Regions from separate parts of the Streptomyces sp. NPDC048352 genome, predicted to be linked through region 1. Evidence: riboswitches for the same ligand, from Rfam matches in the RefSeq annotation. Region 1 holds a riboswitch; each other region holds the start of a gene.
What was found. Region 1 has a riboswitch for cobalamin ahead of AB0D45_RS07740 (energy-coupling factor ABC transporter permease). Riboswitches for the same ligand answer to the same signal wherever they lie in the genome.

Region 2: it holds a riboswitch for cobalamin, as region 1 does, so the genes downstream of both, AB0D45_RS16775 (prenyltransferase/squalene oxidase repeat-containing protein) here and AB0D45_RS07740 (energy-coupling factor ABC transporter permease) in region 1, are expected to answer to the same signal.
Region 3: it holds a riboswitch for cobalamin, as region 1 does, so the genes downstream of both, cobN (cobaltochelatase subunit CobN) here and AB0D45_RS07740 (energy-coupling factor ABC transporter permease) in region 1, are expected to answer to the same signal.

The regions. Positions count from the first base shown of each region.
Region 1 is NZ_JBEZKZ010000009.1:63,779-73,639, forward strand. Features, by position in the region: gene AB0D45_RS07725 (L-serine ammonia-lyase) at 1-1,331, shown strand, start outside; gene AB0D45_RS07730 (hypothetical protein) at 1,508-2,020, shown strand; gene AB0D45_RS07735 (flavodoxin family protein) at 2,087-2,806, opposite strand; cobalamin riboswitch at 2,907-3,111, shown strand; gene AB0D45_RS07740 (energy-coupling factor ABC transporter permease) at 3,140-3,838, shown strand; gene AB0D45_RS07745 (energy-coupling factor ABC transporter substrate-binding protein) at 3,838-4,182, shown strand; gene cbiQ (cobalt ECF transporter T component CbiQ) at 4,186-4,935, shown strand; gene AB0D45_RS07755 (ATP-binding cassette domain-containing protein) at 4,926-5,783, shown strand; gene AB0D45_RS07760 (PadR family transcriptional regulator) at 5,793-6,371, shown strand; gene AB0D45_RS07765 (EF-hand domain-containing protein) at 6,417-6,629, opposite strand; gene AB0D45_RS07770 (YncE family protein) at 7,428-8,615, opposite strand; gene AB0D45_RS07775 (polysaccharide deacetylase family protein) at 8,612-9,403, opposite strand; gene AB0D45_RS07780 (ATP-binding protein) at 9,784-9,861, opposite strand, start outside.
Region 2 is NZ_JBEZKZ010000028.1:80-9,940, reverse strand. Features, by position in the region: gene AB0D45_RS16800 (TetR family transcriptional regulator) at 132-770, shown strand; gene AB0D45_RS16795 (DJ-1/PfpI family protein) at 1,254-1,853, opposite strand; gene AB0D45_RS16790 (ferredoxin) at 2,302-2,535, opposite strand; gene AB0D45_RS16785 (aldehyde dehydrogenase) at 2,535-3,986, opposite strand; gene AB0D45_RS16780 (MBL fold metallo-hydrolase) at 4,192-5,277, shown strand; cobalamin riboswitch at 5,408-5,538, shown strand; gene AB0D45_RS16775 (prenyltransferase/squalene oxidase repeat-containing protein) at 5,652-6,899, shown strand; gene AB0D45_RS16770 (SCO2322 family protein) at 6,917-7,582, shown strand; gene AB0D45_RS16765 (energy-coupling factor transporter transmembrane protein EcfT) at 7,579-8,874, shown strand; partial or broken gene AB0D45_RS16760 (ATP-binding cassette domain-containing protein) at 8,871-9,861, shown strand, end outside.
Region 3 is NZ_JBEZKZ010000054.1:17,002-26,862, reverse strand. Features, by position in the region: gene AB0D45_RS24590 (helix-turn-helix domain-containing protein) at 1-72, opposite strand, end outside; partial or broken gene AB0D45_RS24585 (IS5/IS1182 family transposase) at 201-320, shown strand; partial or broken gene AB0D45_RS24580 (barstar family protein) at 341-635, opposite strand; gene cobN (cobaltochelatase subunit CobN) at 856-4,479, opposite strand; cobalamin riboswitch at 4,512-4,669, opposite strand; gene AB0D45_RS24570 (cobalamin biosynthesis protein CobG) at 5,447-6,703, shown strand; gene AB0D45_RS24565 (precorrin-8X methylmutase) at 6,708-7,355, shown strand; gene AB0D45_RS24560 (precorrin-2 C(20)-methyltransferase) at 7,352-8,851, shown strand; gene AB0D45_RS24555 (hypothetical protein) at 8,950-9,465, opposite strand.

The sequences.
Region 1 (9,861 bases):
CCCACACGGTCGGCCCGATGCGCGCGGCGCGCATGTTCGTCACGCGGCTGAAGAAGGACGGTGTCCTCGCCCAGACCGCGTCCGTCCGCGCGGAGCTGTTCGGCTCCCTCGGCGCGACCGGCCACGGGCACGGCACCCCCAAGGCGGTCCTGCTCGGCCTGGAGGGCCACTCCCCGCGCACGGTGGACGTCGAGGGCGCCGACGACGAGGTCGAGCGCATCCGCCGGAGCGGGAAGCTGCGGCTGCTGGGCGCGGAGATAGGCGGCGCCCACGAGATCGACTTCGACGAGCCGACCCAGCTGATCCTGCACCGCCGCCGCTCGCTGCCCTACCACGCGAACGGCATGACGCTCTTCGCCTACGACGCTTCCGGCGCCCCGCTGCTGGAGAAGACGTACTACTCGGTCGGCGGCGGCTTCGTCGTGGACGAGGACGCGGTCGGCGAGGACCGGATCAAGCTCGACGACACCGTGCTGAAGTACCCCTTCCGCTCGGGTGACGAGATGCTGCGCCTGGCGAACGAGACCGGCCTGTCGATCTCCTCCCTGATGCTGGAGAACGAGAAGGCCTGGCGCACGGAGGAGGAGATCCGCGAGGGCCTCCTGGAGATCTGGCGGGTCATGCAGTCCTGCGTGTCGCGCGGCATGTCCCGCGAGGGCATCCTCCCGGGCGGGCTGCGCGTCAAGCGCCGGGCCGCCGCCACGGCGCGCCAGCTGCGCACCGAGGGCGACCCGATGATGCACCGCAGCGAGTGGACGACGATCTACGCGATGGCCGTCAACGAGGAGAACGCGGCGGGCGGGCGCGTGGTGACCGCCCCGACGAACGGCGCGGCGGGCGTGCTGCCGGCGGTCCTGCACTACTACGTGAACTTCGTGCCCGGCGCGGACGAGGACGGCGTGGTCCGCTTCCTCCTCGCCGCGGGCGCCATCGGCATGCTCTTCAAGGAGAACGCCTCGATCTCCGGCGCCGAGGTCGGCTGCCAGGGCGAGGTCGGCTCCGCCTGCTCCATGGCGGCGGGCGCGCTCGCCGAGGTCCTGGGCGGCACCCCCGAGCAGGTCGAGAACGCCGCCGAGATCGGCATGGAGCACAACCTCGGCCTGACCTGCGACCCGGTCGGCGGCCTGGTCCAGATCCCCTGCATCGAGCGCAACGGCATGGCCGCCGTCAAGGCCGTCACCGCCGCGAAGATGGCGATGCGCGGGGACGGCAGCCACAAGGTCTCCCTCGACAAGGTCATCAAGACCATGAAGGAGACCGGCGCCGACATGAAGGTCAAGTACAAGGAGACGGCGCGCGGCGGCCTCGCGGTCAACGTCATCGAGTGCTGAGCACCGGCGCCTGACACCGGCCCGCGGACCCGTGCCGCGTAGGGCCCGCCCTCCCCGAGGGCGGGCCCTACGCGGCGCTCGCGTACCGGGGGCACGGGGCGTGCAACCGTCCGCGGCCCCCGTGTGTCTTATGAGATGACAGCCCGTCCCCGTCTCACGGACACCGGGGAGACCTCATGCGTCACCTGCACCGCCGCCGGATCGTGGCCCTGGCCACGGGCGCCCTGCTCACCGCGGGGCTCGCGCTCTCCGCGCCGGCCTCAGCCGCCACCACCTCCACCACCACCACCCAGACCCCGCTCGTGGTCAATGCCCGCTGGGGCGGGCACTGCACGTACGACCGGATCGTGATCGACCTCCAAGGCTACGTGCCCCCGGTCACCGTCACTCCCGTCTCCCAGCTCGTCTACGACGGGTCCGGCAAGCCCGTCCCGCTGGCCGGGAAGTACTTCCTGGAGATCCGCCTGCACCCGGCCGCCGCGCACAACGACGCCGGACAGAACGTCTACCAGGGCCCGAAGCTCCAGCAGATCTACCTCAGCAAGCTCAAGGGCCTCGCCATGACCGGCGACTTCGAGGGGTACGTGACCTTCGGCGCCGCCTTCGACACGGCCCCGTCCTACACCACCTCCGTCCTGCACTCGCCCGAGCGGTTCGTGCTGGACGTCGCACACCCGAACACCTGCTGATCCCGCGGTACGGACGGCGGGCCCGGGACGTGGGACGTCCCGGGCCCGCCGCCGTCCGGGCGGCCGCTACCGGTGTTCGGGGTTGGGGAAGTCGAAGCGGCAGCCCGCGTCCCACAGGGAGCGCTGGTTGCCGTGGGCCGGGACGCCCCCGGCGCGCTTGAGGAGCGCGGCCAGGTGCATCAGGTTCCAGGACATGAAGGTGGTGTTGCGGTTGGTGAAGTCGTTCTCGGGGCCGCCGGAGCCGGGGTCCAGGTACGAGGGACCGGGTCCGGCCTCGCCGATCCAGCCGGCGTCGGCCTGCGGCGGGATGGCGTAGCCGAGGTGCTGGAGGCTGTAGAGGACGTTCATGGCGCAGTGTTTGACGCCGTCCTCGTTGCCGGTGATCAGCGCTCCGCCGACGCGCCCGTAGTACGCGTACTGGCCCCGGTCGTTCAGCAGGGAGGAGCAGGCGTAGAGCCGCTCGATGACCTGCTTCATGACGGAGCTGTTGTCGCCGAGCCAGATCGGGCCGCACAGCACGAGGATGTCGGCGTCCATGATCTGGCTGTAGAGGACCGGCCACTGGTCGCTGTCCCAGCCGTGCTCGGTCATGTCCGGCCAGACGCCGGTGGCGATGTCGTGGTCGACGGCGCGGATCAGCGAGGTCCGGGCGCCCGCGGACTCCATGACGGCGCGGCTCCTCGCGATCAGCCCCTCGGTGTTGCTGGTCTCGGGAGAGCGCTTGAGGGTGCAGTTGACGTAGACGGCGGAGAGGTCCTCGTACCGTGGGCTCTGGTCGTCGGCCATGCCCCCACCGTGCCCGCGGGAGCGCGGGGCGGCCAGCGGGCGTGACCCGTCCGGGGGCGGGTGACCGGGTGGCCGGATCGGTCCGGGTTGTGACGGTCCGTGCGGGCGACTAGGGTCGGGTGGCCTTGGTGTTCGGGAAACCGGTGGAAAACCGGTGCGGCCCTCGCCACTGTGATCGGGAAGTCCGGCTCCAATCCTGCGGGAAGCCACTGGGCCCGCGCGGGAGACCGCATGGGCCCGGGAAGGCGGAGCCAGGGCATCAGTACCCGTGAGCCAGGAGACCGGCCGGGGCGCGTCGTCCATCCACGAGGTGCTGGAGAGGTCTCCCCACACATGCATATAGCCGAGGGCTTCCTGCCCCCCTTGCACGCGGCCGCCTGGGGCGCCGCGTCCGCCCCGTTCGTCGTCCACGGGGTCCGCGCCCTGACCCGCGAGGTGAAGTCGAACCCGGAGAGCACGCTGCTGCTCGGGGCGTCCGGAGCGTTCACCTTCGTCCTGTCCGCCCTGAAGATCCCGTCGGTGACGGGAAGTTGTTCGCACCCGACGGGGACGGGGCTCGGGGCCATCCTCTTCCGGCCGCCGATCATGGCGGTGCTCGGCACGATCACCCTGCTGTTCCAGGCACTGCTGCTGGCCCACGGCGGGCTCACCACCCTCGGCGCCAACGTGTTCTCGATGGCCATCGCCGGTCCCTGGGCGGGCTACGGGGCCTACCGGCTGCTGCGCGCATCCAACGTGCCGCTGATGGCGGCCGTGTTCTGCGGCGCGTTCTTCGCCGACCTGGTCACCTACTGCGTGACCTCCGTCCAGCTGGCGCTGGCCTTCCCCGACCCGGCGAGCGGCTTCCTGGGCTCGCTGGAGAAGTTCGCGGGCATCTTCGCGGTCACCCAGATCCCGCTCGCGGTGAGCGAGGGGCTGCTGACCGTCCTCGTGATGCGGCTGCTCATGCAGTCCAGCAAGACGGACCTGGTCCGGCTCGGCGTCGCAAAGCTGACCGGCGGCGAGCGGACGAAGACGGAGGCGGCGCTCTGATGTCCAGGAACGCGAAGATCAACGGCCTGCTGCTGCTCCTGGTGGCGGCGCTCGCCGTGCTCCCGCTCGCGCTGGGGCTCGGCGACGGCAAGGAGGAGCCGTTCACCGGCGCCGACGCGCAGGCCGAGAGCGCCATCACCGAGCTGAAGCCCGACTACGAGCCCTGGTTCTCCCCGCTGTACGAGCCGCCTTCCGCGGAGATCGAGTCCGCGCTGTTCGCCCTCCAGGCGGCGCTCGGAGCCGGCGTGCTCGCCTACTACTTCGGCGTCCGCAAGGGCCGCCGCCAGGGCGCGGCGCAGGCCCTGGCGCAGGCCGAGGCCGCCCACTCCGCCCCGGAGTCGTAGGAGGTGCTGCCGATCGACGTCGCGGCCCACTCCAGCCGCTGGCGGGGCCGCCATCCGCTGGAGAAGGCCCTGCTGGGGTTCGGGCTCACCCTCACCGCCGTGAGCCTGCCGCCGTGGCCGGGCGGGCCGCTGGTCGCGGCGGCGACCCTGGCGGTGCTGCTGGGGCCCGCCGGGGTGGCCGGGCGGCAGCTGTGGCGGGCCTTCCGGGTGCCGCTCGGGTTCTGCGTGACCGGGGCGCTGCCGCTGCTGGTGTCGGTGGGCGGCCCGGACGGCTTCCTCGCCCTGGCCCCGGACGGGCCCCGGCACGCGGCGGAGCTGCTGCTGCGCACCTCGGCGGCCTCCCTCGGGGTGCTGCTGTTCGCCTTCACGACGCCGGTCTCGGACGTGCTGCCGCGGCTGGTGCGGGCTGGGGTGCCTGCGCCGGTGGTGGACGTGGCCCTGGTCATGTACCGGATCGGCTTCCTGCTGCTGGACTCGATGGCGCAGGTCCGCCGCGCCCAGGCGGCCCGGCTCGGGCAGACCAGCCGGGCGGCGGTGTGGCGTTCGCTGGCCGGGCTCGCGGCGACCTCGTTCGTCCGGGCCTTCGACCGCGCCGCCCGGCTCCAGGAGGGGCTGGCGGGGCGCGGTTACGACGGCGCGCTGCGGGTGCTCGTGCCCGGGGCGACGCTGTCCTGGCGGTTCCTGACGGGGTCCGCCGCCCTGCTGGCCGCACTGGCCGCGGGGACCCTCGTACTGAAGGAGCTGTGGCTGTGACCGCGTTGGTGGAGCTGGTCGGCGCGGGATACGCCTACGAGGACGGCCCGGCCGTACTGTCGGGGGTGGACTTCGCCATCGCCGAGGGCCGCGCGCTGGTGCTGCTGGGCCGCAACGGCAGCGGCAAGACCACGCTGATGCGGCTGCTGAGCGGGGGTCTGCGGCCGGGGCCGGGGTCGCTGCGCCTGGACGGCGCGGAGGTGGCGTACGACCGCAAGGGCCTGACCCGGCTGCGGACCTCGGTGCAGCTGGTGGTGCAGGACCCCGACGACCAGCTCTTCGCGGCCTCCGTCGAGCAGGACGTGTCCTTCGGCCCGATGAACCTGGGGCTGCCCGCCGGGGAGGTCCGCGAGCGGGTGGAGGCCGCCCTGGCCGCCCTGGACATCACCGCGCTGCGGGACCGCCCGACGCACCTGCTGTCGTACGGGCAGCGCAAGCGCGCGGCGATCGCCGGCGCGGTGGCGATGGCCCCGCGGGTGCTGATCCTGGACGAACCGACGGCCGGGCTCGACCCGGACGGCCAGGAACGCCTGCTGGACGCCCTCGCGGGCCTGCGCGCCGGCGGCACCACGGTCGTGATGGCCACCCACGACGTGGACCTCGCGGTCCGCTGGGCGGACGACGCGGCGGTGCTGACCCCGGCCGGCATCCGCACCGGCCCCGCCGGTGAGCTGCTCTCGGACCCGGAGCTGCTGGCCTCGGCGGGCCTTCGCCAGGCCTGGGCCCCGGCGGTGACGGCCTTCCTGCGCGCCCACGGCCTGCTCGCCGCGCACCTGCCGGGGCCGCGGGTCCCGCAGGCGCTGGCCGAGTGGCGGCCGGCGGCCTCGCCGGCCGGCCCGCAAACCTAGGATGGCGGCATGTCACTGCCGCACGCCATCCTCACCGCCCTGCTCGAGAAGCCCTCGTCGGGGCTGGAGCTGACCCGGCGGTTCGACAAGTCCATCGGCTACTTCTGGTCCTCGACGCACCAGCAGATCTACCGGGAGCTGGGCCGGCTGGAGGAGTCCGGGCTGATCCGGGAGCTGCCGAGCGAGGTGCCCGTGCGCGGGCAGAAGAAGGAGTACGAGGTACTGCCCGACGGGCGCGCGGAGCTGGCGCGGTGGGTGGACGAGAGCCAGGACCCCAAGCCGGTGCGGGACGCGCTGCTGCTGCGGCTCCGCGCGGCGGCGGTGGTCGGGCCGCAGGGGCTCGGGGCGGAGCTGCGGCGCCATCTCGACCTGCACCGGGCGCAGTTGGCCACGTACGAGGGCATCGAGGCGAAGGACTTCCCGCCGGGGCGGGACACCGCCCCGGACCGGTTGCGCCGGCTCGTGCTGCACGGCGGCATCGCCCTGGAGGGGTTCTGGCTGAGCTGGCTGGAGGAGGCCCTCTCGGAGGTGGAGGAGCTGTCCTCGGCGCAGGACGCGGCGCCGCCGCGGGGCGGGACTCCGGCCTGACGCGCCCCCGCCCCTGCGGGCGGGGCGGAGGCGGGCGCGGCGCGCCTACTTGTTCAGGGAGGCCCAGAACTCGTCGAAGCTGAGCAGCTTGTCGCCGTCGGCGTCCTTGGCGGCGATCACGGAGTCCGCGATCGAGGCGGTGACGTAGTGGTCACCCATCTCCTTCATGGCCGCGCTGTACTCGTCGGCCGTGACGAAGCCGTCACCGTTCACGTCGAACTTGTCGAACGTCGCGCGTGCGCTCTCGATGTCAGCCACTGGGTCCACCCCTTCTCGGTGCTTGTTGACCGGCTCAGGGTAGCGGCAGCGGGCCCGCGGCCCCGCCGCGGGTCCCGGTCGGCCGGCAGATATGTATTTCCTCCACCCCGCACAAGCCCGTGGAACAGCCGGTGGAACGGCCCGGAAAACGCGCGGAGGCGATAATTCCGGCCAAGAAATCCGATTGCCCCTTGTCACGCTCCGGGATCACGGCATAACGTAACGGCATTGCCGCCACACCAGGAGCACGGGGCTCCCAGGGACATGCGGCACCAAGGGTTGCCGCCGGTGACGATCGCAGCTGACGCAGCATGAGAGCTCCGCCCCTCCCCCGTGCGTGCCGCCACTTCGCCGCAGGTCTCACGTCCGGCGCGCGCGGCTGTCCCGGCCCGCCGGGACGGGGGTGGGAGCGCTTTCGGAATTCCGGATGAATTCCGCCTGCCGGCCACCGAACGGGACGGAGCGCATTTCCCGGAGGCCGACGGCGCATTCCGCAGGGACGCGGGCGAAAGGGTCCCGTATTCCGCCGGGCGGAATACGCCCGGAGGTGAATGCAGCCGCGTACCGGCTGAGAGCGAGAGCCGGTACGCGGGGCGGGGCGGGCACGGTCGGCGCACGCGGCCGAGGAGCGTACGGGGCTCCTCGGCCCGGCCGCCGGCCGCGGCGGGCGTACGGCTTCACCGGGAGGCCGCCCGGGCGACGTCGGTCGCCCCGGAGCCGCCTGGTGGATGTCGGTGTCCCGGGAGCTGTGCGAGCTCCCGGGGCACCGTCGCAACAGGGGGGCCGGCGGCGGCGGGGCTACCGGAAGATGCCGGTGTGGCCGAGGGAGTAGCGGCCCGGCTGCGGGTAGACGGCGAGGCCGTGCGGGCCGCCGCCGACGGGGATGCGCGCCAGCTGCTTCCCGCTGGTGGTGTCGATCGCGTAGACCTCCCCGTTGTAGCGGCCCGACAGCCACAGCACCTTGCCGTCGGCGGAGACCCCGCCCATGTCGGGGCTGCCGCCGTCCGGCAGCTGCCACTTCTTGGTGAGCCGGTTCTCCTTGAAGTCGAAGACCGAGATGCTGCCCTCGCCGCGGTTGGAGACGTACATCTGCCGGGAGTCGCGGCTGACGTACAGGCCGTGGCAGCCCTTGCCCGTGGGCAGCAGCTTGGGGACGTCGAACTTGTCGCCGCTGAGCACCCACATGCCGTGCGCCATCATGTCGGCGACGTAGAAGGTCTTCCCGTCGGGGGAGATCTTCACGTCCTGCGGCATCGCGCCCTCGAAGGGCAGCTTCTGCTGGCCGATCACCTCCATCTTCTCGGTGTCGACCTTGAGCAGTTCGCCGGAGAACTCGCAGCTGACGATGAAGTACCGGCCGTCCGCCGAGAAGTCGGCGTGGTTGACGCCGAAGCAGGTCACGGGGACGGTCTTGACGCGGTCCATGGTGTGCGGGTCGCGGAAGACCAGCTCGCGGTCCATGGAGGCCATCACGACCGCGTACTTCCCGTTGGGGGTGAAGTACAGGTTGTACGGGTCGTGCACCTCGACGGCCTTGCCGGCCTCACCGGTGGCGGGGTTGATCGGGGTGAGGGTGTGGCCGCGGTTGTTGTTGACCCACAGGGTCTTCATGTCCCAGGAGGGCACCACGTGCTGCGGCTGGACGCCGACCGGGATGGTGTCGATGACCTTGTACGTGGCCGGGTCGATGACGGACACCGTGTTGGAGTTGGTGTTGGGGACGTAGACGCGGGACGGGAAGTTCTTGACCACCGGCGAGAGCCGGTTCGGCCGGTCGGCGGCGTACACGTCGTGCGGGTCGAGCAGCGGCGGCATCCCGGCCAGTCCCGGCGGCACGGCCGGGACGGCTTTGGCGGGCTTGGCCGGGCCCTTGGAGCCGAGCGCCCCGGCGGGGGCCTTGTCGGCCGATCCGCAGCCGGCCAGGGCGGCGAGGACCAGACCGGCCAGCAGCACGGTGGCCTTCCGGGGAAGGCGGGTGGTCTTCATGAGGTCAGCAGCTCCGTGGTGGTCACCGCGCGCAGTCGGCGGCGCGCGAGTTCTTCGAGGAGGGGCGGCATCGCGTCGACCGTGTCCGCGTAGCCGAAGTGCAGGCTCACCACCGATCCGCGCTGGATCGTCCCGGTGACGGTGCGGATGACGGCCGCGGCGCCGGGCGAGGTGAAGTCGAGGGAGTCCACGTCGTACGAGAGGACGTGGGGGTAGCCCGCCCGCTGGGCGAGCCTGCGGACGAGCGGGCGGGCGTGCTGGGTCTGCGAGGGGCGGAACCAGGTGCCGATCGAGCCGGTGAGGCGCTTGAGGCGCTGGGCGCAGCCGGTGATCTCGGCTTGGGCCTCCGCCTCGGACATGTCGTTGATCGCGAGGTGGCGCTGGGTGTGGTTGCCCAGTTCGTGGCCGCCGTCGAGGATCCGCCGGGCCATCTCGGGGTGGGCGTCGAGCCAGCTGCCGATGGCCAGTACGGTGACCCGCGCGCCGCCCTTCTCGGCCGCGGCCAGTACGGCACGGGCGAGGGCGGGGTCCCCGTTGCCGTGGAAGGTGAGCGCGACCTGGGGGCGGTCGCGGGGGCCGTGCGCGATCTCGACGGGCTGTCCGGGGAAGCGGCGGGGGGCCGGGGCCGCGGGGGCGGGCCCGGCGGGCCGGTCGGGTCGGGCGGGGGCGGGCCGGACGGGGCCCGGCGCCGCCGGACCGCCGCCCGTGCCGCAACCGGCGGTGAGGGCGCCTGCGGCGGCCGCCGCGGTGGCGCGCAGGGCCGTACGGCGGTCTGGGTAACAGAGCACCCGCCCATTTAAGTGCCGCTTGACCCCGTAGGTAATGATTGACCCAATTTGGGACTTTCGCTGAACGAGTCCGCAGGGTCGACTGTCCGCTATGTGATCAAGGATTTACGCAGAGCGGTCGATATTTATTCGTCGATTGCGAGGTGGGTGGCCCATCTCACCTAGGATTTAGGTGCGAACTCATGAGATATGCACACTTATGTCCGACTCGGGACTTTTGGCGTTCGGGCCCATGTCTGCCATAGTCGGAACCACGGCTTCCCTTTGACCCGAGCGAAGTCTCCCGCCGAGGATCACACACCCCACCGATCCTCGGCGCACCCATGGAACCCCCGCAGCGCCCCACCTCGGCGACAGGGGGTTTCTGGCGTTCCGGGCCCTCAGCGGTCGGCGACCCGCATCTCGAACCAGGTGATCTTGCCGCGCGGCAGCAGGTCGGCGCCCCAGCGGTCGGACAG
Region 2 (9,861 bases), on a different contig from region 1:
ACCGGCCGGAAACCACACCGTAAGAGGCGGAGCAGGTGATTCGCGCCACGGCTCGGGCGCCTGACATGCTGACCCGCGGACCATCCCGGAATCAGCCGCCGCAACGACACGGAACGCCAGGAACGGGACACATGACAGCGGAAGCGAAGGCCGTGACGCCTCCCCTGACGGAACGCCAGGAGGCGCGCCGGCGCCGCATCCTGCACGCGAGCGCGCAGCTGGCCAGCCGGGGCGGCTTCGACGCCGTGCAGATGCGGGAGGTCGCGGAGTCGTCGAACGTCGCGCTGGGCACCCTCTACCGCTACTTCCCGTCCAAGGTGCACCTGCTCGTCGCCACCATGCAGGACCAGCTCCAGCACATGCACACCACCCTGCGCAAGCGCCCCCCGGCGGGCGAGGAGCCGGCGGCCCGCGTCGCGGAGACCCTGATGCGCGCCTTCCGCGCCCTCCAGCGGGAACCGCACCTCGCGGACGCGATGGTGCGCGCCCTGACCTTCGCGGACCGGAGCGTCTCGCCCGAGGTGGACACGGTCTCGCGGCTGACGACGGCCATCATCCTGGACGCCATGGGCCTCGACGCCCCGCCGACGGCGGAACAGCTCTCTGCGGTCCGGGTCATCGAGCACACCTGGCACTCGGCCCTGATCACCTGGCTCTCGGGCCGCGCGTCGATCGCCCAGGTGAAGATCGACATCGAGACGGTGTGCCGGCTGATCGACCTGACGGGGGCGGGGGCTTCGGCGGGGGCGGCTGCGGCGCGGAAGGCCTGATTGTGGCGTAGGGGTGGGGGTGCGGGTACGGGGTCTCCCGGGACCGGATCAGGGAGGGTTTGGGGGCTTCCCGTCAGTCCCATCGTCATTCCGCGTCGGGCCGGCCCGTCAAGGGCGCTCCTTCGTCGCGTCGCTTCGCGATCGCCTTCGGCGACCCTTGACCGACCGTCCCGCCCCGGAAAGCCGAAAGACTGCCGGGAAACCCCCAAAAGAACGGTCACCAGGGACAGGTCCGAGGGGCGGGTCTCTCAGGGACGAGGCGAGGGGCCAGGGCCATGGCCCGCCGGGCATCCGGGCCCCATATCCGCGTCCAGGACCGGGGGCCCGGCCCCACCCGCACCGAACGGCGACCAGAGCAGCGCGGGAAGCTGATGGGCGCGACAGATCGCTACGCACTTCTCATTGCTTGGCGTCCGGCGGCCGTCTGGGGCTGGTACCTGCACCAAATGTTGATCAGGAGCCCATCCGGCAGCAGTAGGCGGGTCAGATCACGGCACTCTCACCGGCGTGGACAGCGCGCAGGGAGCGCTGGACGGTCTCCAGCTTCTCGCCGACCGGGGCGGCGTAGTCGATGGCGGCGCGAGCGGCTTCCTCCCCGAGGGTGCGGCTGATCACCCAGGTAGCGAGGTACTGGGAGGCCAGGCAGCCGCCGGCGGTGGCGATGTTCCCCTCGGCGTGGAAGGGGGCGTCCAGCACGGTGACGCCGCAGGCCTCGACGAAGGGCCGGCTCGTCATGTCCGTGCAGGCGGGCATGTCACCCAGCAAGCCGAGCCGCGCGAGCACGAGCGCGCCGGAGCACTGCGAACCGATCAGCTGGCGCGAAGGGTCGAGCGGCAGCATGGACAGGAGCCGGTCGTCGGCGACCACGTCACGCGTCTTCACCCCACTGCCGATCAGCACGACATCCGCCTCGGTCACGAAATCCATCGACCGCTGCCCGGTCACCTCGACGCCGTTCATCGACGTGACCACCGGGGTAGGCGTCGTGATGAAGGCCTCCAGACCGGACCGGTTGATCAGTGCTGAGGCGATGAAGCTGTCGAGTTCGTTGAACCCGTCGAAAGTGACCACGGCTACCTGCATCACAACTCCCTGAGTAGTCAGGCGTCGAGTCTGTCAGGCCCATCACCCCCCGCACGCGGGCCAATTGGCGGCTGGTGGCCTGCGCAGCCCGCCGGACGGTCTCCTGGTCAACCTCTGGTGCGGTTATCAGCCCCAGACACGGGCCCGGATCCGGGAAGGGGTCATGACCCCTGGCCCCTCGCCTCGTCCCTGAGGGACCCGCTCCTGCCTGTCCTCCCTGGTGACCGTTCTTTCGGGGGCTTCCCGGCAGTCTTTCGGCTTTCCGGGGCGGGACGGGCTGTCAAGGGTGGCCGAAGGCCATCGCGAAGCGACGCGACGAAGGAGCGCCCTTGACAGGCCGGCACGACACGGAACGACGATGGGACTGACGGGAAACCCCCGAACCAGCCCTGACACCGCCCCACCGAAACCCCGCTCCCCCACCCCGCCCCCCACCCCACCCCACCCCTCACTCCTCCGGCGGAAACACCGCCTCCCCCGACGGGGACAGGGTGATGAGGATGGCCTCCACCGGGCAGCCCTCCGCCGCCGTCAGCGTGGGTTCGTTGGCGTCCGTGACCGGGGAGCGGGGGTGGGACTGACGGGCCGAGTCGAGGGTGAAGGCGTCCGGGGCGTGGTTCACGCACATGCCCGCTCCGATGCAGACCCCCCGGTCGACCTCGACCTGCCAGCGGTCCCCCATCACGCACCCGCCGGGAGGTGGATCATCTTGTGCTCCAGGTATTCGCTCAGCCCCTCCGGGCCGAACTCCCGCCCCACGCCGCTGTTCTTGTAGCCGCCGAACGGCCCCAGCATGTCCAGGCTGAAGGTGTTCACGTTGAAGGTGCCCGTGCGCACCCGGCGCGCGAAGTCGATGCCGTGCTCGACGTCGGCCGTCCAGACGCTGCCGCTCAGGCCGAAGTCCGAGTCGTTGGCCACCCGCACCGCCTCCTCCTCGTCCCCGTAGGGGATCAGGCACACCACGGGGCCGAAGATCTCCTCGCGGGCGATCCGCATCGAGTTGTCGACGTCGCCGAAGAGGGTGGGTTCCACGTACCAGCCCCGTTCCAGGCCGGCCGGGCGGCCGCCGCCCGCCAGGATCTTGGCCCCCTCTTCCTGGCCGATCCGGATGTAGTCCAGGGAGCGCCGCTGCTGGCGCTCGGCGACGAGCGGGCCGAGCTGCGTCGCGGGGTCGAGGGGGTCTCCGACGACCAGGGCGCCGGCCGCCGCCGCGAGGGCTTCGGCCACCTCCGCGTACCGGCTGCGCGGGGCGAGGATGCGGGTCTGGGCGACGCAGGCCTGACCGTTGTTCATCCAGGCGGCCGGGACGATCCCGGCGACGGTGCTCTCCACGTCGGCGTCGGGCAGGATCACGGCGGCGGACTTGCCGCCGAGTTCGAGGGTGACCCGGGTCAGGTTGCGCGCGGCGACCTCCATGACGCGCTTGCCGGCGGCGACGGAGCCGGTGAAGGCGACCTTGTCGACGCCCGGGTGTCCGACCAGGTACTCGCTGACCTCGCGGTCGGCGGGCAGGACCGAGAGCACGCCCTCCGGCAGCCCGGCCTCCCGTGCGATGTCGGCCAGGATGAAGGAGTCCAGGGGGGCTTCGGGGGACGGCTTGAGGATGACCGCGGAGCCGGTGAGCAGCGCGGGCGCGAGCTTCGCCGCCGCGACGAACTGGGGGACGTTCCACGGGATGACGGCGGCGACGACCCCGACCGGTTCGCGGCGCACGAGGATCGGGCCGAGCGCGCCCTGACGGCGCTCCTCGTAGGGGTATGCGGCGGCGACCTTGATGGCGGAGTCGTAGACCATCATCGCGCCGAGGGCCTGGGCGAGGATGCTCCAGGAGTACGGGGAGCCGTTCTGGGAGCTGATGGAGCGGGCGATCTCCTCGTGCCGGACGGCGATGGCGTCCTTGATCCGGGAGACGACGGCGGTCCGCTCCTCCAGCGACAGGCGCGGCCAGGGGCCCTCGTCGAAGGCCTTGCGGGCGGCGGCCACGGCGCGGTCCACATCGGCCTCGGAGGCGTGCGGGACGCTGCCGATGACCTGCTCGGTGTGGGGGGAGACGACCCGGATGGTGCCGGTGCCCAGCGGATCCGTCCATTCCCCGCCGATGAACAGTTGGGCGTGTTCCACGAGCTCGGTCATGTCCGATGCCTCCAGGGGCTGCGCACGATCTCACCGATGTCGCAGAACTGATACCAGTTCTAGTTCGAGGAGTCCACGGTCCGCACACGGCCGGGCGCGGGCTGCCGCAAGATCCTGCGGGTAGTCAGGAAGCCCGCGAGATGGTCGACTTGGGCTCCTACTGAAACGCGTTCTCGTCACCGGCCAGTCAGCAGGGAGAGCCCCCATGTCAGAGGCCGCACCCCAGCCCACGCCTCACCCCACCCCGACCACCACCCCCCACGTCACCGACCACGGCGGGGGTGTCTGGGCCCTGAAGGTGCCCATCCCCGACAACCCCCTCGGCCACACGCTCGTCCACGTGCTCGACACCGGCCGCGGGCCCGTCCTGGTCGACACCGGCTGGGACGACCCCGCCTCCTGGGACACCCTCATCGCCGGGCTGGGCGTGCTCGGCCTCGCGGTCGCCGACGTGCACGGGGTGGTCATCACCCACCACCATCCCGACCACCACGGCCTGTCCGGCCAGGTCCGGGAGGCCTCGGGGGCGTGGATCGCCATGCACGCCGCCGACACCGAGGTCGTCGTGCGGACCCGTTCCGCCGAGCCGGGCGTCTGGTTCGACTACATGGGCGAGAAGCTCGCCGCCGCCGGGGCCCCCGAGGAGCACGTCGCCCCTCTGCGCGCGGCCCGGGCGAGCGGGCGGATGCGGACCCTGCCCGGGCTGAGCGCCGCCGTCCCCGACCGGGAGATCGTCCCCGGCGAGCTGCTGCCCCTCGCCGGGCGCCGCCTGCGCGCGATCTGGACCCCGGGCCACACCCCCGGCCACGTCTGCCTGCACCTGGAGGAGGCCCACCCCGCGGGCCTGCCCGGCAACGGCCGGCTCTTCTCCGGAGACCACCTGCTCCCCGGGATCTCCCCGCACATCGGCCTGTACGAGGCCCCCGGGGACACCCGCGTCACCGACCCCCTGGGCGACTACCTCGACTCCCTCGAACGCGTCGGCCGCCTGGGGCCCGCCGAGGTGCTCCCCGCCCACCAGCACGCCTTCACCGACGCCCCCGCCCGCGTGCGGGAGCTGCTGGAGCACCACGAGGAGCGGCTGACCGGGCTGTGGCGGCTGCTGGCCGAGCCCCTGACCCCCTGGGGGCTCGCGGAGCGGATGGAGTGGAACCGGCCCTGGGAGCAGATCCCGTACGGATCCCGGAACATCGCCGTCTCGGAAGCGGAGGCCCACCTGCGGCGGCTGGTGAAGCAGGGCCGGGCGGAGGCGGTGCCGGGCACGGACCCGGTGGCGTACCGGGCGCTGTGATCCGGTGCGGCCGGAGCCGGCCCTCGCCCGCCGCGCCCGGCCACGGGGCCGCACTCCGCGCCGCACTCCGGGCCGCCCCCGGTAAGGGGCACTGCCGCCCCGGGCCCCCCGACCCGCCGGCTACGGGCCGGTACAGTGAGCCCGTCGTCCACACTTCCGTATGGGGGGAAGCCGGTGCGAATCCGGCGCTGACCCGCAACCGTGACCCGGCCCGCAGCACGCGGGACGGCGAGCCGGAATGCCCCGTACCGGAGGTGCGCGGCTCGTGCCGCCGGGTCCTCCGGCGGCCGGCACCGTCGAGGTAAACGGAGCCGGAGCCCGGTGCCTGCGCGTGCCTGTCTCCCGCCCCCCGTACGAGAGGCACCCGCCCCGCCATGAACGTCCGTCGCAGCGCCGCAGCGCTCGCCGCATCCGCCGTGCTCTGCGTCGGCGTCGCTCCCGCCGCCCTCGCCGACACCCCGCCGCCCTCCCCCTCCGCGCCCCCGGTCGTCCCCTCGGGCCTGTTCGGCAAGGCCGACCCGACGTACGACGGCGTGTGGCGCCAGTCCCTCGCGCTGCTCGCCCAGCGGACGGCGGGCGTGAAGCCCGCCCCGCAGGCCGTGGCCTGGCTCACCGGCCAGCAGTGCGCGAACGGCGGCTTCGCCTCCTTCCGCGCGGACGCGGGCGCCGTGTGCGACGCGAAGACGGTGTTCGACACCAACGCCACCGCCGTCGCCGTGCAGGCGCTGAAGGCCCTCGGCGGCAAGGACGCCGAGGTCAAGAAGGCGGCCGACTGGCTGAAGTCCGTACAGAACGAGGACGGCGGCTGGGCCTACGTCCCCGGCTCCCCCAGCGAGGGCAGCTCCACCGCGATCGTGATCAGCGCGCTGGCCACGGCGGGCGAGACGCCGGACCAGGTGAAGTCGAAGGCGGGCAAGTCCGCGTACGACGGCCTGCTCTCCTTCCAGCTGGGCTGCTCCACCGAGCCGGCCTCCGACCGGGGCGCCTTCGGCTACCAGCCCGCCGACGGCAAGCTCGCCGCCAACGCCGACGCCACGGCCGCCGCCGCCCTGGCGGGTCTGGGCAAGGGCATCCTCGTCGAGCCCGCCGCCTCCGACACCGCGGCCGCCGCGCTCGCCTGCCCGGCCGCCCCCGCCGATCCGGCGGGCGCCGCCCGGGGCGCGGCCGGCTACCTGGCCGAGGCCCTCAGGAAGGACGGCCACCTCACGGCCGTCACTCCCGGCTCCGACCAGCCCGTGGCGGACACCGGCAACACCGCCGACGCCGTCATCGCCCTCGCCGCGGCGGGCCACCGGCAGTCGGCGGCGGGCGCGCTGGAGTGGCTCCAGAAGAACTCCGCGCAGTGGTCCAAGGACAACCCGGCCGCGCTGGCCACCCTCGTCCTGACCGCGCACGCGACGGGCACCGACCCAAAGTCCTTCGGCGGCACCGACCTGGTCTCGGCGCTGAACGCCACGGGCCCGGCCCCGCAGCGCGCGGACGCCGACGCGCAGAAGGTGGAGGGCAAGGAGGAGCCGGGCTCCGGCAACCAGAGCATCTGGTGGATCGTCGGAGCGGGCGCCGCCGCCGGCATGGGCATCGGCATCCTGCTGAGCGGCCGCCGGAAGAAGAACCAGCTGTGACCGGCCGCCGTCCGCACATGGCGGCGGGTGCGGTCGCGGGCGTCCTGGGCGTCCTGGGTCTGGCCCTCACCCTGTTCGCGGCCTCCCCGGCCCTGGCGGCGGGCTACCGCTACTGGTCGTTCTGGGACGGTGCGGGCGGCAGCTGGGCGTACGCCACCCAGGGCCCCTCGACGGCCCGCCCCGCGGACGGCGCCACGCTCGGCTTCCGCTTCTCGGTGAGCAAGGACGCCGCCGACGAGGCCGCCCGGCCGCGCGCGGCCGCCGACTTCCAGGCCGTCTGCGCCGGCACCGCCCCGGCGGACGGCCGCAAGCGGGTGGCGGTGGTCATCGACTTCGGGGTGCCCGGGGACGCGCCCGGCGGCGAGACCCCGCCGCAGGACACCCCGCGCACCGCCTGCGCCCAGCTGGCCCCGGAGGCCACGGCGGCGGAGGCGCTGGCGGAGGTGGCGAAGCCGCTGCGCTACAACAGTGCGGCGCTGCTGTGCGGGATCTCCGGCTTCCCGAAGACGGGCTGTGGCGAGCCGATCGCCGACGGGGAGCCGCGGAGCCCGGCGCCCGCCGAAGCCGCCCCCTCGGCGCAGGAGGACTCCTCCGGTCCCTCGGCGGGCCTGTTCCTCGGGGTCGCGGCGCTGCTGGCCCTGGGCGGGGCCACCGTCTGGCAGTCCCGCCGCCGCAGGCGATGACGGCGCGCCCTCCCGGCGGGCCGGCCGGCGCCGGCCGGCCGCCCACGGGGTCCACCCGCACGGGTGGGTACCCCGCCCGGCGCGGCGTCGGGCGCACCACGCACGGCGCGGCACCCGCGCACGTACCCCCGGCCCGGCCCGGTGCCGCCGGGCGGGCGGGCGCCCCGCACGGGCCGGCGTACGAAAGGGAAAGGCCCTGGCGGGCCCCCGAGGCCCGGCGCGGGAACGCCCTGCACGCGGGGGCCTGGTGGCTGTGGGCCCTCGGGCTCGCCACCGCCGCGTCCCGGACCACCCATCCCCTCCTCCTGGGGCTGATCGTCGCCGTCGCCGGGTACGTGGTCGCCGCCCGCCGCACGGAGGCGCCGTGGGCGCGTTCCTACGGGGCCTTCGTCAGGCTCGGCCTCTTCGTCATCGGGCTGCGGCTGCTCTTCTCCGTGCTGCTGGGCTCCCCGATCCCCGGCACGCACACCCTCGTCACCCTGCCCGAAGTCCCGCTCCCGGCCTGGGCGCAGGGCGTCCGGTTCGGCGGTCGGGTCACCGCCGAGCAGCTGGTCTTCGCCTTCTACGACGGCGCGAAGCTGGCCGCGCTGCTGATCTGCGTCGGCGCCGCCAACGCGCTCGCCAACCCGGCGCGGCTGCTGAAGTCGCTGCCCGCCGCTCTGTACGAGGCGGGCGTGGCGGTGGTCGTCGCCATGACGTTCGCGCCGAACATGGTCGCCGACGTGGCCCGGCTGCGGACCGCCCGCCGGCTGCGCGGGCGCCCCACCGGCGGGGTGAAGGCCGTCCTCCAGATCGGCCTGCCGGTGCTGGAGGGGGCGCTGGAGCGCTCGGTGGCGGTCGCCGCCTCGATGGACGCGCGCGGGTACGGGCGTACGGCGCAGGTTCCGCCGGCCGTGCGGCGCACCACCAACGCCCTCACCCTCGGCGGCCTCCTCGGCATGTGCGCCGGTACGTACGGGCTGCTCGCGGCGGAAGGCGCCGCGTACGGGCTGCCCGTGCTCGGCATCGGCCTCGTGCTGGCCCTCGCGGGGCTGCGGCTCGGCGGGCGGCGCAGCATCCGCACCCGCTACCGGCCCGACCGGTGGGGGGCGCGGGCCTGGCTGGTCGCCGGGTCGGGGGCGGCGGTGGCGGCGCTGCTGGTCCACGCCGGGTCGGTGGACCCGGAGGGGCTGCGGCCGGGGGTGGTCCCGCTGGTGGTTCCCGCGCTGCCGCTGTGGCCGGCGGCGGCCGTCCTGATCGGCCTGCTCCCGGCCTTCGTGGCCCCCGTTCCTCCCGAGGAGTCTTCCCGTTGATCCGCTTCGAGCAGGTGTCGGTGACGTACGACGGCGCCACGCACCCCTCCCTCCGCGACGCGGACTTCACCGTCCCGGAGGGGGAGCTGACCCTCCTCGTCGGCCCGTCGGGTGTCGGCAAGTCGACACTGCTGGGCGCGGTGTCCGGACTGGTCCCGCACTTCACGGGCGGCACGCTGCGGGGGCGGGTGACGGTGGCGGGGCGTGACACCCGCACGCACATGCCGCGTGAGCTGGCGGACGTGGTGGGCACGGTGGGGCAGGACCCCCTGGCGCACTTCGTGACGGACGTGGTGGAGGACGAACTGGCGTACGGGATGGAGTCGCTGGGCCTGCCGCCCACGGTGATGCGCCGCCGGGTGGAGGAGACGCTGGACCTCCTCGGACTGAACGAGCTGCGCGACCGTCCGATCGCCTCCCTGTCGGGCGGGCAGCAGCAGCGGGTGGCGATCGGCTCGGTCCTCACGCCGCACCCGCGCGTCCTGGTCCTGGACGAGCCCACCTCCGCGCTGGACCCGGCGGCGGCGGAGGAGGTCCTGGCGGTGCTGCAACGCCTGGTCCACGACCTGGGCACGACGGTCCTGATGGCGGAGCACCGCCTGGAACGGGTGGTGCAGTACGCCGACCAGGTGCTGCTCCTGCCGTCCCGCGGGGCGGCGCCGGTGCTGGGCTCGCCGGCGGACGTCATGGCGGTGTCCCCGGTCCACCCGCCGGTCGTCTCCCTGGGCCGCCTCGCGGGCTGGTCCCCGCTCCCCCTCTCGATCCGCGACGCCCGCCGCCACGCCGCCCCCCTCCTGTCCCGCCTGTCCCCGCCGCCCAAGCCGACCGATCCGGCCCCGCCGACCTTCGAGGCCCGGGAGCCCGGAGCCGAAGCCCCCCTCCCAGCCCCGCCGACGTGCGAGGCCCGGGGGGCCGGGGCCGGAGCCCCCACCTCGGCCCCGCCGACCTTTGAGGCCCGGGGGTCCGGGGCCGGAGCCCCCACCCCGG
Region 3 (9,861 bases), on a different contig from region 1:
CTGGGGCACGGTCAGCAGTTCCTGCGACGCACTCGGCGCTTGGTGGGGCACGGTAGGCTGGTACGAGGTCATCGGCAGGCCCCTTCCGCTACGAACTGCCGCTCCAGCTCTCTGCGGTGCCAGACGCCAGCAGCGAGGAGCCCGGCGCCGGGGCTGTAACCCGAACCGAGGTAGGACCAGTGGCCGAGGATGAGGGTTGCGAGCGGTGCATCGCCCGACTCAAGCAGTGGCGCGGCCTTGCCACGCGGACGGACAAGTTCGCCATCGCCTACCAGGCCGCACTCCGTCTTGCTTCCATCCTCATCTGGACCCGGCGCTGAGCAAGGCTTCGAAGGATTAGTCAGGTCAGCCCATGCACGACGAGCCGCCTCTGTTCTCCGTCAAAGATGCCGGCCAAGACAGTGGCCTCCCTCTGGTCCCATTGAACAGACCCCGCTGGTCGACGTGCACGATCAGAATGTCGTGACTGCGCTCACCTCAGAGATACCCCGGGTCTCAATCGTGTCCGACCACGCGTCCAACTTCTGGCCGAACCACTCCGGCAGCCCGCACGGCTGACTCAACGCGTCCCAGAAGTCGTTGAGTGGTTCGATCAGCCGACCACACAGGTCAACGACCAGCTCGCTATCCGTCATCGCAGCAGACTAACCAGCCCCCACCACGAGCCACTCACGAGTCAAAGAGACAGGCTCTAGGAGTTCTTCCGGTGGCAGCGGTCGGTGGGTCTCGGGACCGACCCGCGGAAGGGATATGACGGGTTCAGGGTGCGCGTGACGGCGGACAGGCCGCCCTCCCCGGCGGAGGGGGAGGGCGGCCTGTGCGGTGGTCACCAGGGGGATCCGGTGGTAGTCGGTGTCAGTCCGAGTCGGCTTCCAGGTTGCCCTCCGTGTCCAGGTAGACCTGGCGGAGGGATTCGAGGACCTGCGGGTCCGGCTTCTCCCACATGCCGCGGGACTCGGCCTCCAGGAGGCGTTCCGCGATGCCGTGGAGGGCCCACGGGTTGGCCTCCTCCAGGAAGGCGCGGTTCGTGGGGTCGAGGACGTACGTTTCCGTGAGCTTGTCGTACATCCAGTCCGCGATCACGCCCGTCGTGGCGTCGTAGCCGAAGAGGTAGTCGACCGTCGCCGCCAGCTCGAAGGCGCCCTTGTAGCCGTGGCGGCGCATCGCCTCGATCCACTTGGGGTTCACCACGCGGGCGCGGAAGACGCGGGAGGTCTCCTCGACCAGGGTGCGGGTCTTGACCGTCTCCGGGCGGGTGGAGTCGCCGATGTAGGCCTCCGGGGCCGTGCCGCGCAGGGCGCGGACGGTGGCCACCATGCCGCCGTGGTACTGGAAGTAGTCGTCGGAGTCCGCGATGTCGTGCTCGCGGGTGTCGGTGTTCTTGGCGGCGACCGTGATGCGCTTGTACGCCGTCTCCATCTCGGTGCGGGCCGGCCGGCCCTCCAGGCCGCGGCCGTACGCGTAACCGCCCCAGACCGTGTAGACCTCCGCCAGGTCGGCGTCCGTACGCCAGTCGCGGGAGTCGATCAGCTGGAGGATGCCGGCCCCGTACGTGCCCGGGCGCGAGCCGAAGATGCGGGTGGTGGCCTTGCGTTCGTCGCCGTGCAGGGACAGGTCCGCCTGGGCGTGGGCCCGGATGAAGTTCGACTCCGCGGGCTCGTCCAGGGAGGCCGCCAGCCGGACCGCGTCGTCCAGGAGGCCGATGACGTGCGGGAACGCGTCGCGGAAGAAGCCCGAGATGCGCAGGGTCACGTCGATGCGGGGGCGGCCCAGCTCCCCGAGGGGGATCGCCTCGATGCCGGTGACGCGCCGGGAGGCCTCGTCCCAGACCGGGCGGACGCCGAGCAGCGCGAGGGCTTCCGCCACGTCGTCGCCGGCCGTGCGCATCGCGCTCGTGCCCCAGAGGGAGAGGCCGACCGAGGCCGGCCACGCGCCTTCGTGGTCGTCGCGGTAGCGCGTCAGGAGGGAGTCGGCCAGGGCCTGGCCCGTCTCCCACGCGAGGCGGGAGGGGACGGCCTTCGGGTCGACCGAGTAGAAGTTGCGGCCGGTGGGGAGGACGTTCACCAGCCCGCGCAGCGGGGAGCCGGACGGGCCGGCGGGGACGAAACCGCCGTCCAGCGCCCGGACGACGTGCGCGATCTCGTCCGTGGTGCCGGCCAGGCGCGGCACGACCTCGTGGGCGGCGAAGGCGAGGATGTCCGAGACGGCCTGCGGGTGGCCCGCCGAGACCGCGGCGACCGCGTCCGGGGACCAGCCCGCGTCCTCCATGGCCTGCACCAGGGCGCGGGCCGTCTCCTCCACGGTGTCGGCCGCGGTGCGGGTGGCCGCCGATTCGTCCAGGCCGAGGGCCTCGCGCAGGCCGGGCAGGGCGGAGGTGCCGCCCCAGATCTGGCGGGCGCGGAGGATCGACAGGACCAGGTTGACGCGGGCCTCGCCCGTCGGGGCGCCGCCGAGGACGTGCAGGCCGTCGCGGATCTGGGCGTCCTTGACCTCGCACAACCAGCCGTCGACGTGCAGGAGGAAGTCGTCGAAGCCGTCGTCGTCGGGCCGCTCGTCCAGGCCCAGGTCGTGGTCGAGCTTCGCCGCCTGGATCAGCGTCCAGATCTGGGCGCGGATGGCCGGGAGCTTGGACGGGTCCATCGCGCTGATCTGCGCGTACTCGTCCAGGTGCTGCTCCAGGCGCGCGATGTCGCCGTACGACTCCGCGCGGGCCATCGGCGGCACCAGGTGGTCGACCAGGGTGGCGTGCACGCGGCGCTTGGCCTGCGTGCCCTCACCCGGGTCGTTGACCAGGAACGGGTAGACGAGCGGCAGGTCGCCGAGCGCCGCGTCCGGGGCGCAGGACGCCGAGAGGCCGGCGTTCTTGCCCGGCAGCCACTCCAGGTTGCCGTGCTTGCCCAGGTGGATCATCGCGTCGGCGCCGAAGCCGCCGTCCTCGGCCGCGGCCTGGATCCAGCGGTACGCCGCCAGGTAGTGGTGCGAGGGAGGCAGGTCCGGGTCGTGGTAGATCGCGATCGGGTTCTCGCCGAAGCCGCGCGGCGGCTGGATGAGGATCAGCAGGTTCCCGCGGCGGAGCGCCGCGAGGACGATGTCGCCCTCCGGGTTCGAGGAACGGTCCACGAACATGTTGCCCGGCGCCTCGCCCCAGTGCTCCTCGACCTGCTCGCGCAGCTCGGCGGGCAGCTCGGCGAACCAGCGCCGGTAGTCGGCGGCCGGGATGCGGACCGGGTTGCGGGCCAGCTGCTCCTCGGTCAGCCAGTCCTGGTCGTGGCCGCCGGCCTCGATCAGGGCGCGGATCAGCTCGTCGCCGTCGCCGGAGACCAGGCCGGGGATCTCGGTGACCGGGCCGAAGTCGTAGCCCTCCGCGATGAGCGTGCGCAGGAGTTCGACGGCGCTGGCCGGGGTGTCGAGGCCGACCGCGTTGCCGATGCGGGAGTGCTTGGTCGGGTAGGCGGAGAGGACCAGCGCGATCCTCTTGTCGCGCCGCTCGATGTGGCGCAGGCGGGCGTGGCGTACGGCGATGCCGGCGACGCGGGAGGCCCGCTCGGGGTCGGCCACGTACGCGGGCAGGCCGTCCTCGTCGATCTCCTTGAAGGAGAACGGGACGGTGATGAGCCGGCCGTCGAACTCGGGGACGGCGACCTGGGTGGCGGCGTCGAGCGGGGACAGGCCCTCGTCGTTCTGCTCCCAGTTGCCGCGCGAACCCGTCAGGCACAGCGCCTGGAGGATCGGCACGCCGAGCCCGGCCAGGGCGCCCGCGTCCCAGGACTCGTCGTCCCCGCCCGCGGAGGCGGTGGCGGGGCGGGTGCCGCCGGCCGCGAGCACGGTGGTGATGATCGCGTCGGCCGGCTCCAGGGCCTGGAGCAGCTCCGGCTCCGGGGTGCGCAGGGAGGAGACGTACAGGGGGACGGGCTGCCCGCCCTTCGCCTCGATGGCGTCGCAGAGGGCGTGCACGAAGGCGGTGTTGCCGCTCATCTGGTGGGCGCGGTAGTAGAGCACCGCGACGCGCGGGCCGGCGGGGGCCGCGTGCGGGGTGCGCTCCAGGGGGCCCCAGGTGGGGGAGGTGGCGGCCGGCTCGAAGCCGTGGCCGGTGAGCAGCACGGTGTCGGAGAGGAAGCGTGCCAGCTGCTCCAGGTTGGCCGGGCCGCCGTGCGCGAGGTAGCGATGCGCCTCGGCGGCGATGCCGATCGGGACCGTGGAGGCCTCCATCAGCTGCGCGTCGGGGGCCTGTTCGCCGGTCAGCACGACCACCGGGCGGGTCTGGCCGGGCGCGAGGAGCACGTCCAGGCCCTCCTGCCAGGCGCGGAGCCCGCCGAGGAGGCGTACGACGACCAGGTCGGCCCCGTCGAGGAGACCGGGGAGGTCGTCGAGGGGAAGGCGGGAGGGGTTCGCGAACCGGTACGGCACGGGGCCGCCGGCGGTGTTCGCGGCGCGGGCGCTGAGCAGATCGGTGTCGGACGTCGACAGCAGCAGGATCATGCGGCGGCAGGCCTTCCTCGGGGTTTCCGCGCCCCGGGCAGTGAGGACAGCGGGAGTTCCTGACTCACCCGGCCGATCGCTCCGCGGGGTTCACAGTGGCGGGACCGCGCCGGAATCGCACCGGGCTTCCTCCCATGTCGCCGTCCTCGGCGATGACGGGCCGAGCGGTCCGTCGGAAGGTCATCTTAGGCGGCCTTTTCCCTGGCCGGGAGTGGGGGTGGGGTGGGCGGCGGTGGTGGGGCCCGGGGTGGGGGACGTGGTGGGGGTGGGCGGGTGCCGGGTGCCGGGTGCCGGGTGCCGGGTGCCGGGTGCCGGGTGGGGGTGCGGTGGGGGTGCGCTGCGCGGGCTGCTCCCCACCCCGCCCTTCGCCCGTTCCCCGGGGCTCCGCCCCGGACCCCGTACTCGGGGGCTCCGCCCCCGGGCCCCCGTGGGCTCTGCGGGGCTTCGCCCCGGACCCTGTGCTCGGGGGCTTTGCCCCGGGCCCGCGTAGGTTCTGCGGGGCTTCGCCCCCGCCCTCACCCCCGTGGGCTCCGCCCCCGGACCCCCGTGGGTTCTGCGGGGCTTCGCCCCGGACCCCGTGCTCGGGGCTCCGCCCCCGGGCCCCCGCCCGTTCCCTGAGCCCCGCCCGTTCCCCGGGGCTCCGCCCCCGGGCCCCGTGCCTGGGGGCTCCGTCCCCGGGGCCCCGGGGGTTCTGCGGGGCTTCGCCCCGGGTCCCGCGGGTTCCACCGGGCTTCGCGCCCCCGCCCCACGGGCTTCGCCCCCGCCCCCACGGGGCTTTGTTCCGCTGTTCTGTGGGTTTTTCCGGGGTTTCGCCCCGGGCGCCACGGGGTTCGTCTGTGGAGTCACGTCGGATTTCCGGGGCTTCGCCTCCCCGGGCGTCGGGCCTCAGGTGTCGGTGGGGGTGTGGGGGTTCGGGGTGGCGACGGACACAGGTCGGGGGTGGGGAATCGTGGGTATGCTCGCGGCCATGCCCCAGCCCCCTTCCGCCGCATCGCGGGACGAACCCGTCATACGCGACCGCGGCGACGCCTGCCCCGGCGCGCTGCGGCTGCACGCCGCCGACGACGGGTACCTGGCGCGCGTCCGGATCCCCGGCGGGCTGCTCACCGTCCGTCAGGCCGCCGCGCTCGGGCTCGCCGCCGACCGGTTCGGGGACGGGCACCTGGAACTCACCTCGCGCGGCAACGTCCAGCTGCGCGGCCTCACCGACGACTGCGGCGCCGGGCTCGCGGCGCTGCTGGACGGCGCCGGACTGCTGCCCGCGCCGAGCCACGAGCGGGTGCGCAACATCGTGGCCTCCCCGATGGGCGGCCCCCACGTCGTGCACTGGGTGCGCGAGCTCGACCGCGTGCTGTGCGCCGGCGCTCGGGCGGCCGCCCTCTCCGGGCGGTTCCTGTTCGCCCTCGACGACGGACGCGGGGATGTCGCCGCCCTCGACCCCGACGTGACCGTGCTCGGCCGCGCGGACGGGCGGGCGCTGGTGCGGCTAGGAGCGGCCGCCGAGGCCGTCGCCGTCGCCGCGGCCGACGCGCCCCGGGCGGCGCTGCTGGCCGCCGAGTACTTCCTCGACGCCGCCGACGCCGCCGGGACTCGGGCCTGGCGAGTCGCCGAGCTACCCGACGGACGGGGTCTCGACGCCGCAGAGTTCGCCCTGCGGCTGGCCGCCGCCGGGATCGACGCGGCCCGCGTGCCCGAGGTGGCGTGGCCGCACGCGCAGCCGCCGCGGCCCGGCGGGGCCGGCGACGCCCTGTGCGTCCTGCCGCCGCTCGGCCGGATGGACTCCGCCCAGTGGCGGGTCCTCGCCGACGTCGCCGCCTCCGGTGGCGGCGAGCTGCGCGTCACGCCCTGGCGCAGCGTCATCCTCCCGCGGGGCGAGGCCCCTTGGCCCGCCGACGCCGGCGCCCGGATCCGGGCCGCCGGCCTGGTCACCGCCGCCGACAGCCCCTGGCGGACCGTCACCGCCTGTACCGGCAAGCCCGGTTGCGCCAAGTCCCTGGCCGACGTACGCGCCGACGCGCGTGCCGTCGTCACAGGCTCGGCGGGCGAGCTGCCCGTGCACTGGTCCGGCTGCGCGCGCCGCTGCGGCCATCCGCGCGGCACCGCCTGGGTCGACCTGGTCGCCACCCCCGACGGGTACGAACTCGACGGGCGGCCCACCCCGTACGACCGTCTGGCGGCCGCCCTCACGGCCGCACGCACCACCACAACACCCGCATCGCAGTGAAGAAATGAGCGAGTACACCGTGTTCGAGTACGAGAAGGACGGCGCCGCGATCTACCGCCAGTCCTTTGCCACGATCCGCGCCGAGGCGGACCTCTCCGGGCTTCCCGCCTCGGTCGCCCAGGTCGCGGTGCGCATGATTCACGCCTGTGGCATGACCGACCTCCCCCAGGACCTCGGCTACACCCCGGACGTCGTCCTGCGGGCCCGCGCCGCGCTGCACGCCGGCGCGCCGATCCTGTGCGACGTACAGATGGTCGCCAGCGGTGTCACCCGCAAGCGGCTGCCCGCGGGCAACGAGGTCATCTGCACCCTCTCCGACCCGGCCGTGCCCGCGCTCGCCGCGAAGACCGGCACCACGCGCAGCGCCGCCGCACTCGAAGTCTGGCGCGACCGGGGCCTGTTGGAGAACGCCGTGGTCGCCGTCGGCAACGCGCCGACCGCGCTGTTCCGGCTGCTGGAGATGATCGAGGAGGGCGCCCCGCGCCCCGCCGCCGTCATCGGCGTGCCCGTCGGTTTCATCGGCGCCGCCGAGTCCAAGGACGCCCTCGCCGCCCACCCCTCGGGCCTCGACCACCTGATCGTGCGGGGCCGGCGCGGCGGCAGTGCCATCGCCGCCGCCGCGATCAACGCGATCGCGAGCGAGGAAGAATGAGCCGTCAGGACGACAAGGGCAAGCTGTACGGCGTCGGGCTCGGGCCCGGCGACCCCTCCCTCATGACCCTGCGGGCCGTCGAGGTGATCGCCGAGGCGGACGTCGTGGCGTACCACAGCGCCCGCCACGGCCGCTCCATCGCCCGTTCGATCGCCGCGAAGCACCTGCGCTCCGACCACGTCGAGGAACCGCTGGTCTACCCGGTCACCACCGAGACCACCGACCACCCGGGCGGCTACCAGGGCGCGATGGAGGAGTTCTACGAGGCCTCCGCCGCCCGGCTGGCCGCCCACCTGGACGCCGGCCGCACCGTGGCCGTCCTCGCGGAGGGCGACCCGCTCTTCTACGGCTCGTACATGCACATGCACAAGCGGCTCGCGGACCGGTACGAGGCCGAGGTCATCCCCGGCGTCACCTCCGTCAGCGCCGCCGCGGCCCGCCTCGGCACCCCGCTCGTGGAGGGCGAGGAGGTGCTCACGATCCTGCCCGGCACCCTGCCCGAGGAGGAGCTCACCGCGCGCCTCGCCGCCACCGACTCGGCGGTCGTGATGAAGCTCGGCCGTACCTTCCCCGCCGTCCGGCGGGCCATGGAGGGCAGCGGCCGGCTGGCCGAGGCCCACTACGTCGAGCGCGCCACCATGGAGGGGGAGCGGACCGGGGCCCTGGCCGAGACCGACCCCGACAGCGTCCCGTACTTCGCCGTCGCCGTCGTGCCCAGCCGGATCGGGAACCCGGGCAGCGTGCCTGCGGGCCCCGGCGAGGTCGCGGTCGTCGGCACGGGCCCGGCCGGGCCGCTGTGGCTGACCGCCGAGACCCGGCGGGCGCTGGCCGACGCGGAGGTGCTCGTCGGGTACACGACGTACCTGGACCGGGTGCCGGTCAAGCCGGGCCAGATCCGGCACGGCTCCGACAACAAGGTGGAGTCCGAGCGCGCCGAGTTCGCCCTCGACCTTGCCCGGCGCGGCAAGCGGGTGGCCGTCGTCTCCGGCGGTGATCCCGGGGTCTTCGCCATGGCCACGGCGGTCCTGGAGGTGGCCGGCCAGGCCCCTTACGAGGACGTGCCGGTGCGGGTGCTGCCGGGGGTGACCGCGGCCAACGCGGCGGCCGCCGCGGCCGGGGCCCCGCTGGGCCACGACTACGCCACCCTCTCGCTCTCCGACCGGCTCAAGCCGTGGGAGGTCATCGCGGAGCGGCTGCGCGCCGCCGCCGCGGCCGACCTGGTGCTCGCGCTGTACAACCCGGGCTCGCGCAGCCGGACCTGGCAGGTCGCCAAGGCCCGGGAGCTGCTGCTCGAACTGCGGGCCCCGCAGACCCCGGTGGTCGTCGCGCGGGACGTGGGCGGCCCGGAGCAGTCGGTGCGCGTCGTGACGCTGGCCGAACTGGAGCCGGCCGAGGTGGACATGCGCACGATCCTGCTGATCGGTTCCTCGCAGACGCAGGTCACGCAGCGGCCCGACGGCTCGCGGGTGACGTGGACGCCGCGCCGCTACCCGTGACGTGAACGCGCGGCCGCGCCGTGCCGCGGCGCGTGCCGTGCCGCGGCGCGTGCTGTGCCGAGACGTGCGGCCCGGGGAGCCCGGGCCGCACCGCCGGCTCAACTCGGGCAGCCCGCCAGGGCGTCGGGGCAGCCCTGCACGGCCGCGGGGTCGACGGTGAGCAGCTGCCACGACAGCACCGCGGCCGGGGGCGAGTCGTCCTGCGCGGTGGGCTCGACGTGCACGGTCAGCGCCGGGCCCGCCGGGAGGTTCAGCCGCGTCACCTCCCCGACCGTGCCGCAGGCCACGTCGAACGGGCGCTCCCCGGAACCGCCCTCGCGCGACAGCACCACCGTCACCCGAGGGCTCTCCTCGCTGTCGCAGGCGAGGTCCAGGCGGTACGGGCCCTCGCCGCCGGCCTCCAGGGTCTTGTCCAGGCCGCCGGCGAGGAAGCCGGTGCCGCGCATCGTCACGCGGCCGTCGCCGGCTTCCCTGCCCAGGGCCTTGTCGGCCCGCTGGAGTGCGTCGTCGGGCTCCCACACCCGGGGCGCCGCTTCCTGCCCGCTGCTGCTGCCGCAGCCGGTGACGAGCGTCGCGGCGGCGAGGATCAGGACGAGGGAGTGACGTATCCGCATCCCCTCAGCCTAGAGGGTGCAGCCGGGCCGGTGGCGGCGGGCGCGTGGACGGCATCCGGGCCGGTGGGAGGCGCGGCGCGCAGGCACCGGCCCCACGAAGCGGAGGACCGGCGCGGCCCCGGAACGTACGCCTCCGAGGCCTGCGCCGGGGCGTCCGAACGCCTCAGGCCGGGTGGATTCGGTACGCCTCTGACCGGGGCGGAGTCGGTTGGTCTCGGGCCGGGTGGAGCCGGTACGTCTCTGGCCGGGGGAGCCGGCAGGCCTCAGCCGGGTGGAGTCGGTTGGTCTCGGGCCGGGTGGAGCCGGTACGTCTCTGGCCGGGGGAGCCGGCAGGCCTCAGCCGGGTGGAGCCGGTAGGCCTCGGGCCGGGTGGAGCCGGTACGTCTCGTGCCCGGG